DNA from 3 places in the Nonomuraea sp. NPDC050790 genome. Region 3 is predicted to be linked to each of the others. Evidence: riboswitches for the same ligand, from Rfam matches in the RefSeq annotation. Region 3 holds a riboswitch; each other region holds the start of a gene.

Region 1 (3,266 bases), on a different contig from region 3:
TGCGACTGGTCGATGTACGGCGTGCGCGCCGCCGCCAGGTCGACCAGCGCCTTCTGCGGCAGCTCCCAGGCGGTCCGGTAGAGCACCTTCAGCTCGTCGGGAATGCCGGGGATGTCCTGGACGGAGCCGTCAGCCCGCTTGATGGCGTCGCGCATGTCCTGCGTCCACAGCCCGCGCTCCTGAAGGTCACGCACCAGGTAGCGGTTGACCTGCAAGAACTCGCCCGACAGCGTCTCACGCTTGAACACGTTGGACACCTGCGGCTCGATGCACTCGTAGCACCCGGCGATCGAGGCGATCGTCGCCGTCGGCGCGATGGCGATCATGAGCGAGTTCCGCAGCCCGGTCTCGGCGATCCTGGCGCGCAGCGCGTCCCACCGCGCGGAGGAGCCGACGCCGTAGTGGTCGGGGTGCAGCACGCCCTGGGCGGCGCGGGTGTCGTCGTAGGACGGGTGCCGCCCGCGCTCGGCGGCCAGGTCGGCGGAGGTGGCGTAGGCGGCGAGGGCGATCTCCTCGGCGATCCGGGTCGACAGCGCCAGCGCCTCGGGCGAGTCGAACGGCAGCCGCAGCGCGAAGAACACGTCGGCCAGCCCCATGACGCCGAGCCCGATCGGCCGCCAGCGCAGGTTCGCCCTCTCGGCCTCGGGAGTCGGGTAGAAGCCCAGGTCGATGGTGCGATCGAGGAAGCGTACGGCGGTGCGCACGGTGCCGGCCAGCCGCTCCCAGTCCAGCCCGGCGGGGGTGAGGTGGGCGGCCAGGTTGACCGAGCCGAGGTTGCAGACCGCGGTCTCCCCGTCGCTGGTCACCTCCAGGATCTCGGTGCACAGGTTCGACAGGTGGATGACGTTCTCCGGCCTGGCCGTCTGGTTGGAGACGCGGTTGGCGGCGTCCTTGAAGGTCATCCAGCCGTTTCCGGTCTGGGCCAGCGTGCGCATCATCCGGCCGTAGAGGGTGCGGGCGGGGAGCCGGCGCGTGTACAGGCCCTGCGCCTCGGCGGCGCGGTAGGCGGTGTCGAAGGCGTCGCCGTACAGGTCGGTGAGATGCGGGACGGTCTTCGGGTCGAACAGCGACCACACGCCGTCGGACTCCACGCGGCGCATGAACTCGTCCGGCACCCAGTTGGCCAGGTTCAGGTTGTGGGTACGGCGGGCGTCCTCGCCGGTGTTGTCGCGAAGCTCCAGGAACTCCTCGATGTCGGCGTGCCAGGTCTCCAGGTAGACGCAGGCCGCGCCCTTGCGCCGGCCGCCCTGGTTGACGGCGGCCACGGAGGAGTCCAGCGTGCGCAGCCACGGCACGATGCCGTTGGAGTGCCCGTTGGTGCCCTTGATGAGCGATCCGCGCGAGCGGACCCGGGTCCAGGAGATGCCGATGCCGCCGGCGTACTTGGACAGGCGGGCCACCTGGCCGTAGCGGTCGTAGATCGACTCGAGCTCGTCACGCGGCGAGTCCAGCAGGAAGCAGGAGGAGAGCTGCGGGCGGCGCGCGCCCGAGTTGAACAACGTGGGCGAGGAGGGCAGGTAGGACAAGGTGGACATCAGCGCGTAGAGCTCGGCGGCCTCCTCGGCCGTCTCGGACAGGCCGCAGGCGACGCGGAGCATGAAGTGCTGCGGGCGCTCCAGCACCTTGCGGGTCTCGGGGTGGCGCAGCAGGTAGCGGTCGTAGACCGTGCGCAGGCCGAAGTACTCGAAGCGCTCGTCGGCCTCGGCGTCGATGAGATCATCCAGCTTTTCACGATTTTTCTGGACAAAGTCGGCGAGGGCGTCCTGGATGAGACCGGCCGCGTGCGTGGCGGCGATCGAGTCGGCGAACGAGCGGACCCCTTGGCCCGCCGCCTCCTCGGCGATCTCCTCGGCCAGCAGCCGCGCGGCGATCCGGGAGTTGGCCGGGTCGGCGATCACGCGCGCCGCCGCCTCCTCGATGGCCAGCCGCCGATCCATCTCAACGATCTGCGTCACGTGCAACACTCCTCGCGAGCGAGCTATCCCCCTGCGAGAGGGCACGCGAGAGCGCACGCGGCAAAGTACGGAGATCCCCCGGCCGCGCAGCCCCCGGGCCCTCCCTCGAGGCCCAATGGACGGACAACCGCTGGCAGGTCTTCGGGCTCGCGGGCGTCTCAACGCGTGAGTCCTACTGGCCGTCGCTTCCCGGACCCGGAGGTCCAGTGCTCATGACGGCGGTCGTTCCCGCTTACCGCTGCGGGGCAGCCCTGGAATCGCACCAGGTTCCCTTTTGCTCCGCCTCCTGGGAGGCGAACCAGCGACAGTGCAGGATCCTACATCTAGTGGCCGATCCCGCAACTATCCCCGGTATGTTGTGCTCGGCGTGTCGAGCATGCCCAGTTCGCGGAGTACTTTCCGGGTGCGGGCGGACTCGGTGGCCAGCCAGGTGGCGAAGTCGTCGCCGGCGAGCGGGATGGCCTCCCAGCCGCCGTCGCGGCAGGCCTCGTGCCAGGGGGCCGACCGGGTCGCGTCCTCCATCATGCGGACGGCGGCGCCCCGCCGTTCACCGTCCATGGCGGCGGGCCCGACCACCGCGCACCAGTCGGCGAAGTCGACCCGCACCCCGCACTCCAGGAGGGTGGGCGCCTCGACGCCGGGAACCCGGGCGGCGGAGGAGACGGCCAGCGGCCGGATCCTGCCGGACTCGAGCCTGGCCCGCCAGTCGCGCAGCCGCCCGGTGGCCGCGGCGACCTTGCCGCCCTGCATGGCCGCCGCCACCTCCTGGGCGCCCGGGTAGCCGGTGTAGTCGATCTTCCTGACGTCCACGCCGAGCCCCTGCGCGATCAGCCCGAACAGCAGGTGGTCGGGCTCGCCCAGCGGCCCGCCGGCCAGGTAGGTGCGCTCCGGCTGGGCCAGCAGGTGGGCGGCGAAGGCGTCGAAGTCCTTCAGCCGCGAGTTGGCCGGCACGACCAGCACCTCGACGTTGCCGGTGAGCCTGGCCAGCGGCGTGGTGGCCACGTGCATGGGACGCTGGTCGTTCATCTCGGCGGCGGCCAGGGCGGGCAGGCCGGTCACGGTGACGTTGGTCGCCGCGCCGGCGCCGGTGGCGGGGTAGCCGGTCCTGCGCAGGGTGCGGTAGAGCGCCTGGGCGACCGAGGCCCATCGCTCGCCGCCGGGGACGACGCCGAAGGGGCCGAGGACGTTCGCGCCGCCGCCCGAGGTCGCGCAACCGGCGGCACAGGCGGCCAGGCCGAGCCCGAGTGCGAAGAAACGCCGACGTCGCATGATGCCCCTCCCCGTGCCGCCGAAAGACCTCCCATTACATGA
Region 2 (3,266 bases), on a different contig from region 3:
GCAGCCACTCCAGGTTGCCGTGCTTGCCCACGTGCACCATGGCGTGCGCCCCAAATGCTGTGTCGCTCCCACCCCCCTCTCCGAGGGGCCCACCCCCCGTGGAGAGCCAGCGGTAGGCGGCCAGGTAGTGGTGGCTGGGCGGCAGGTCGGGGTCGTGGTAGATGGCGATCGGGTTCTCGCCGAAGCCGCGCGGCGGCTGGACCATGACCACCACGTTGCCCGCCTGGAGCGCGGCCAGCACGATGTCGCCCTCGTGCACGAACAGCTCGCCCGGCGGCGGGCCCCAGTGCCGCTCCATGCCGGCGCGCAGGTCCGCGGGCAGCGTGCGGTACCAGCGCTCGTAGTCGGCGGCGGGGATGCGGACCGGGTTCCCCGCCAGGTGCTCCTCGGTCAGCCAGTCCTGGTCCTGGCCGCCGGCGGCGATCAGCGCGTGGATGAGCGCGTCGCCATCCTGCTCGGCCACGCCGGGGAAGCCCTCGCCCAGGTCGTAGCCGGCCTCGGCGAGCCTGGCCAGGAGCCCGACCGTGCTGGCCGGGGTGTCCAGGCCGACCGCGTTGCCGACCCTGGAGTGCTTGGTCGGGTACGCCGACAGCATGACCACCAGGCGGCGCTCGGCCGGGGGAGTGTGGCGGAGCAGGCCGTGCCGTACGGCGATGCCCGCCACCCGGCGGGCCCGCTCGGGGTCGGCCGTGTAGACGGTCAGGCCGTCCTCGTCGATCTCCTTGAACGAGAACGGCACCGTGATGATCCGGCCGTCGAACTCGGGGATGGCCACCTGGGAGGCGGCGTCCAGCGGGGACAGGCCGTCGTCGTTGTCCTCCCACTCCTTCTTGCCGCTGGTCAGGCAGAGCCCTTGCAGGATCGGGACGTCCAGGGTGGCCAGCGCGCCGACGTCCCAGGCCGCGTCGTCGCCGCCGGCGCCCGCCGTGGCGGGTCGCGAGCCGCCCGCCGCGAGCACGGTCACGACCAGGGCGTCGGCGGTACGCAGGACGTCGAGCAGGGCGGGCTCGGCCGTCCTGAGCGAGGAGCAGTACACCGGCAGCGGCCGGCCGCCAGACTCCTCGATCGCCTGGCACAGCGACTCCACGAACCCGGTGTTGCCCGCCACGTGGTGCGCCCGGTAGTACAGGATGCCGATCACGGGTCCCTCGACCGCCTTGGACTCGCGTTCCAGCGGGCCCCAGGAGGGCATGGGGGCGGGCGGGGCGAAGCCGTACCCGGTCAGCAGGACCGTGTCGGACAGGAAGCGGTGCAGCTCGGCGAGGTTGGCGGGGCCGCCGTGGGCGAGGTAGGCGTGCGCTTCGGCGACGACGCCCGCGCTCACCGTGGACAGCTCCATCAGCTCCGCGTCGGGGGCCTGCTCGCCGCCGAGCACGACGACCGGGCGGGGGCCTGCCAGGAGCGCGTCGAGGCCCTCCTCCCACGCGCGCCGGCCGCCGAGCAGCCGGACCACGATCAGGTCGACGCCGTCCACGAGCGCGGGCAGGTCGTCGGTGAGCAACCTCGCGGGGTTGCCGAGGCGGTAGTCCGCGCCGCTCGCGCGCGCGCTCAGCAGGTCGGTGTCGGATGTAGAGAGCAGCAGAACGCCAGGCACGCCGCAGTCCTCCCTCGGGGTCCTCGCCCCGTTCGCAGGTGTCGCGACGGCAGGAGTCTCCTGGCTCCCGGATCGACGCTCACCCCGGCCTTCCCACCCGTCGCCGGGCAGTGGCCTGTGGTGGGGTTCGCTCCCCGGTCACAGTGGCGGGACCGCGCCGGTTTCTCACCGGCTTCCTCCCATTGCCGTCGCCTAAGGATGAGCCTACTGGGCGTTACCATCCTCATCGTGTCCATAGCCGACTTTTCCGGACGTCTCCGCCCAGATGCCTGTCCGGGGGCGCTACAGACGCACGCCGCCGCGGACGGTCCGCTGGCCAGGATCCGCCTGCCCGGCGGGGCCGTCACCCCAGCTCAGCTCCGTGAACTGGCCGCCTTCTGCACCGGCGGGATCGAGCTGACCTCGCGCGCCAACGTCCAGGTGCGCGCGCTGGAGTCTCCCGCGCTGTTCGCCGGCCGGATGGCCGCCGTGGGCCTGCTGCCGTCGCCCACGCACGAGCGGGTCCGCAACATCGTCGCCTCCCCGCTCGGCGGGCGGCTGACCGGCTTCGCCACCCATCCGCTCGTGGAGGAACTGGACCGCGCCCTGTGCGCCCGCCCCGACCTGGCCGAGCTGCCCGGCCGCTTCCTGTTCGCCCTGGACGACGGCACCGGCGACGTGGCCGCGCTGGGCGCCGACGTCACGCTGGTCGAGGACGGCGTCCTGCTGGCCGGGACGCCCTTCTCGATGCCGGGCGCGGGCGTGGACGTCCTGCTGGCCGCCGCGGCCGCCTTCCTCGCCGAGCGCGGCGACAGCGGCGCCTGGCGCATCGCCGAACTCCCCGACGGCCCCGCCCGCATCGCCGCGAGACTCACCTCCGCCCGGCCCGCCTCCGCCCGGCCCGCCTCCGCCCGGCCCGCCTCCGCCCGGCCCGCCTCCGCCCGGCCCGCCTCCGCCCCGCCTGCCTCCGCCCGGCCCCACCCCGCCTCCGCCCGGCCAAACCCCGCCTCCGCCCGGCCGCTCCATCCCGAGCGGGCGCGTGGGGCCGGGGTGGTCGTGGTGCCGGGCGGGCGGGTGGCGGTGGAGGCGGTGGTCCCGCTCGGGCGGCTCACCGCGGCCCAGGCGCGCCTGCTCGCCACCCTCGACGCCCAGGTACGGCTCACGCCGTGGCGTACCGTCGTCCTCCTCGACCTCCCCGAGATCCCCGACCTGACCGGATCCGGCCTGGTCACGGACCCGGACTCCCCGTGGACCGGGGTGAGCGCGTGCACCGGCAGCCCCGGCTGCGCCAAGTCCCTGGCCGACGTCCAGCACGACGCCGCCCGGTGGGTGGCCACCCGTATCCACCGCCCGGACCTCCCGGTGCACTGGGCGGGCTGCGAACGCCGCTGCGGCCTGCCCAAGGGCCCGGTCATCGAGATGGTCGCGACCGGCGACGGATACCAGGAAAGGCAGAAGTGAGCGACTACATACGCGACGGCGCCGAGATCTACCGGCGTTCGTTCGCCACCATCCGCGCCGAGACGGACCTGTCGGGCCTCCCGGACGACGTGGCCCAGGTGGCGGTGCGGATGATCCACTCGTGCGGGATGACCGACCTGGTCGGCGACCTCGGCTGGTCGCCGGAGGTGGTCGGGCGGGCGCGCGCGGCGCTCGGGGCGGGGGCGCCGATCCTGTGCGACGCCATGATGGT
Region 3 (3,266 bases):
GTGGTGCCGGCCAGGCCGCCCAGCATCCAGCGCAGCGCCGAGTCGGCCTTGTGCGGGTCGTCGGAGGTGACGATGAGGAAGCTGGCCACGGCCGACAGCACCTCCGCCGTGGCCACTCCGGCCAGCACGAGCCTGACCGTGGTCATCCGGCCGCCGGCCCTGGCCAGGCCGTACACGAGGAAGAGCGCGAGCAGGGCGCCGGCGAAGGCGGCCAGGGGCAGGGTCAGCGCGCCGAAGAACAACAGGTTGAGCACCATCACGGCGACGGCGCCGACGGTGCCGCCGGAGGAGACGCCGAGCAGCATCGGGTCGGCCAGCGGGTTGCGCACCAGCGCCTGCAGCGCCATGCCGCACACCGACAGCCCGGCGCCGACGACCGCGCAGAGCAGCACGCGCGGCAGCCGTACGTCCATGACGATCGTCTCGCGAACGGCCGGCCAGGTGGCCTCGCCCAGCGGTAACCGGAGCCGGTGCAGCACGATCGACCAGACCTCGCCGAACGGCAGGGCGACCGACCCGGCCGCGACGCCCGCCGTCGCGGCCAGCAGCAGCGCGGCGGCGAGCACGAGCAGGACCAGCGGGTACGGCGCCCGCCGCACCGCCCCCGTCACCCGAACCGGTCCGGATGGATCTGCCTGGCCAGCGCCTCGACTCCCGCGGGCACCCGGACCCCGAGCACCGCCGACGACAGCGGCAGCACGGCGAAGCGCCGCTTCTTGATCGCGGGCACGTCCTTGAGCGCCGGGCTGGACAGCAGGAAGCTCTTCTTGGCCTCGACGGTGGTGTCGCCGTAGTCGTAGATGACGATGATCTCGGGCGCGCGCTCGGCGACCTGCTCGAAGGAGACGTTGCCCCACGCCTTGGGCAGGTCGGCGAAGAGGTTGGTCCCGCCGGCCAGCTTGATCATCTCGTTGCCGATGCCGGCGCCGCCGGCGGTGAAGGCGGTCTTGTCGCCGGAGTCGTAGACGAACACCTTGGCGGGGGTCACCTCGCCGAGCCGCTTCTTGACCTCGTCCAGGACCGTGCGCATGGCGCTGACCTGCCGTTCGGCTCGGCCGGGGACGCCGAAGACGCGGCCGATCGCGCGGATCTCCTCCTCGGCCTGGGCCGCGGTCACCGGGCCCTTCGGGCACTCCTCGGAGTTGACGTGGGTGTCGATCCCGGACTTGGCCAGCACGTCCCTGCCCCGGCCCTCCTTGGCGTCGAAGGCGCTCTCGAAGCCGCCGTAGACGAAGTCGGGCTCGGCCGCGAGCAGCGCCTCGAAGGAGGGGTACTCCTTGGCCAGCACCGCGATCCGGTCATACGCGGCCTTGTACTCGGGCAAGATCGCGTCATCAAGGTAAGCCGTGCCGACCATCGACCTCTCCAGCCCGAGCGCGAGCATGATCTCGGTGGCGTGCTGGTTGAGCGCGACGGCCCGGCGCGGCGGGCGTTCGTAGGTGGTGCTGACGCCGCAGCTCACGACCGTGACGGGGAATCCGGCGGGGGCTCGGTCCGCCTCCTGTGCGGCGGGTTTCCGGGTGCTCGCGCAGCCGGCCAGCAGGGCCGAGGCGACGATCAGGGGTACGAGCGCGCGCGGGCTCGCGGGGAAGGGCATGCCGTCCACCGTTCCTCTCATGGGGAGATCCGCCCCAAGGTCGTGAGGTGGCGACCGCGTGAGTCTCCTGGCTCTCGGGTCAACGCTCGCCCCGGCCTTCCCGCCCTCGGGAGAGGGCAGTGGCGTCATCGGGGTCCGCTCGCCGATCACAGTGGCGGGACCGCGCCGGATTCACACCGGCTTCCTCGTTCCGCCGTCGCCTATTTCGGGATCTATCGTGGCATATCCGGAGCGCTGGCGGCCCTGCGGATCGCGTTCATGATCTACTGACCTGCGGGAATGCCTAGGAGATATCCCGGGCAGCGTGCACGTCATGGGGGAAAATTCAATGAAGCACGCTATCCGCGCGGCCGCGGCCGCCGCCGCGCTGTTCACGATCACGGCCTGTGGTTCCGGGGGCACCCAGAACACGGCGGGGCTCGCCGTCCAGAGCCCTGCCACGCCGCCGGCCGATCCCAGTGACATGGGCTCGCCGAGCGCCTCGGCCAGTCCGGGCGCCGACGGCGTCAAGAAGGCGGGCGAGGCCGCGCTGGCCGCGGTGGAGGGCACCGTCACCGGCCTGGACTCCGACGACGGCGTCTGGAAGGTGACCGTCGTCGGCGCGGACGGCGCCGAGAGCAAGGTCCGGGTCGACGCGATGACGTGGAAGGTCGTCGGCACCCCGTCGGCCGAGGCGGACGACGACGCGGAGAAGGCCAAGCACAAGGCGAGGGCGGAGGCGGCCAAGATCAGCTACTCCGACGCCGCGGAGAAGGTCGCGGGCGAGTACCCGGACGCCACGATCGAGGAACTGTCCCTGGACCGCGACAACGGCACGGTCGTGTGGGAGGCCGACGTCACCACCGCCGACGGCGCCAAGGCGAAGGTCAAGGTCAACGCCGATGACGGCAGCGTGGTCTCGCCGTCGGCCTCACCGGAGTCGACCGGCTGACACCTACGGGCGGATGAGGAGGCGGCGCTACCCGGCCGGTGCCCGTCGCGCGCAGGCGACGCGGCGCTACCTCGCCAGCGCACGTCGCGCGTAGGCGCGCACGTCGGCGTCCGGGTCGTCCAGCGCCGTCTCCAATGCCGTGCCCGCCTCCGGCGTGCCCGCCCAGCGGGTCAGCGCCAGCACGGCCGCCTTGCGCACGTCGAGGTTGCCGTCCGACAGCGCCGCCACGAGCGGGGGCAGCGCGTCGGCGGGGTCGGCGGCGGCGAGCGCACGGGCCGCGCCCACCCGCACCTCCCACCGCTCATCACCCATCGCCGGTACGGCTGCCGCCGCCAACACGGCTGCCTCCGTCAGCACGCCACCAGCACTGCCCGACGCCTCCGCTGCGGCCCCCGGCCGCTCCGCGGCGGTTGCCCGCGCATCCAGGTTCGCGGTGAGGCCCCACGCCTCCAGGGCGGCGGCTCTGACCAGGGGGTCGGGGTCGGTGGCCAGTGTTCGCAGGGCGGGGGCGGGCTTGCCGATGAGGCCGAGGCCCTTGGCCACCCAGACCCTTACCTCGCGTGACGGGTCCTGCGCGGACGCGGCCAACAGAGCGGGCTCGTCCAGCGAGATCAGGCCGCGGACCGCCTCGATGCGCACCCGGTGGTCGGCGTCGCCGGTGGCGGCGGCGAAGACGGTCCGGTCGCCGAGGCGCAGCGCCCGCAGCAGGTCCAGGGCGGTGGCGCGGACGAACGGGTC

What was found. Region 3 has a riboswitch for cobalamin ahead of ACIBEJ_RS00110 (ABC transporter substrate-binding protein). Riboswitches for the same ligand answer to the same signal wherever they lie in the genome.
Region 1: linked by a shared signal. The riboswitch ahead of ACIBEJ_RS14035 (ribonucleoside-diphosphate reductase subunit alpha) and the one ahead of ACIBEJ_RS00110 (ABC transporter substrate-binding protein) in region 3 are both predicted to bind cobalamin.
Region 2: linked by a shared signal. The riboswitch ahead of cobN (cobaltochelatase subunit CobN) and the one ahead of ACIBEJ_RS00110 (ABC transporter substrate-binding protein) in region 3 are both predicted to bind cobalamin.

The regions. Positions count from the first base shown of each region.
Region 1 covers NZ_JBITGF010000002.1:1,211,205-1,214,470, reverse strand. Annotated here, with positions in the region: gene ACIBEJ_RS14035 (ribonucleoside-diphosphate reductase subunit alpha) at 1-1,955, opposite strand, end outside; cobalamin riboswitch at 2,070-2,273, opposite strand; gene ACIBEJ_RS14030 (Bug family tripartite tricarboxylate transporter substrate binding protein) at 2,298-3,224, opposite strand.
Region 2 covers NZ_JBITGF010000011.1:268,032-271,297, forward strand. Annotated here, with positions in the region: gene cobN (cobaltochelatase subunit CobN) at 1-1,594, opposite strand, end outside; cobalamin riboswitch at 1,625-1,831, opposite strand; gene ACIBEJ_RS43705 (precorrin-3B synthase) at 1,823-3,034, shown strand; gene ACIBEJ_RS43710 (precorrin-8X methylmutase) at 3,031-3,266, shown strand, end outside.
Region 3 covers NZ_JBITGF010000001.1:18,656-21,921, reverse strand. Annotated here, with positions in the region: gene ACIBEJ_RS00115 (FecCD family ABC transporter permease) at 1-611, opposite strand, end outside; gene ACIBEJ_RS00110 (ABC transporter substrate-binding protein) at 608-1,618, opposite strand; cobalamin riboswitch at 1,658-1,787, opposite strand; gene ACIBEJ_RS00105 (PepSY domain-containing protein) at 1,926-2,528, shown strand; gene ACIBEJ_RS00100 (fumarate reductase/succinate dehydrogenase flavoprotein subunit) at 2,595-3,266, opposite strand, start outside.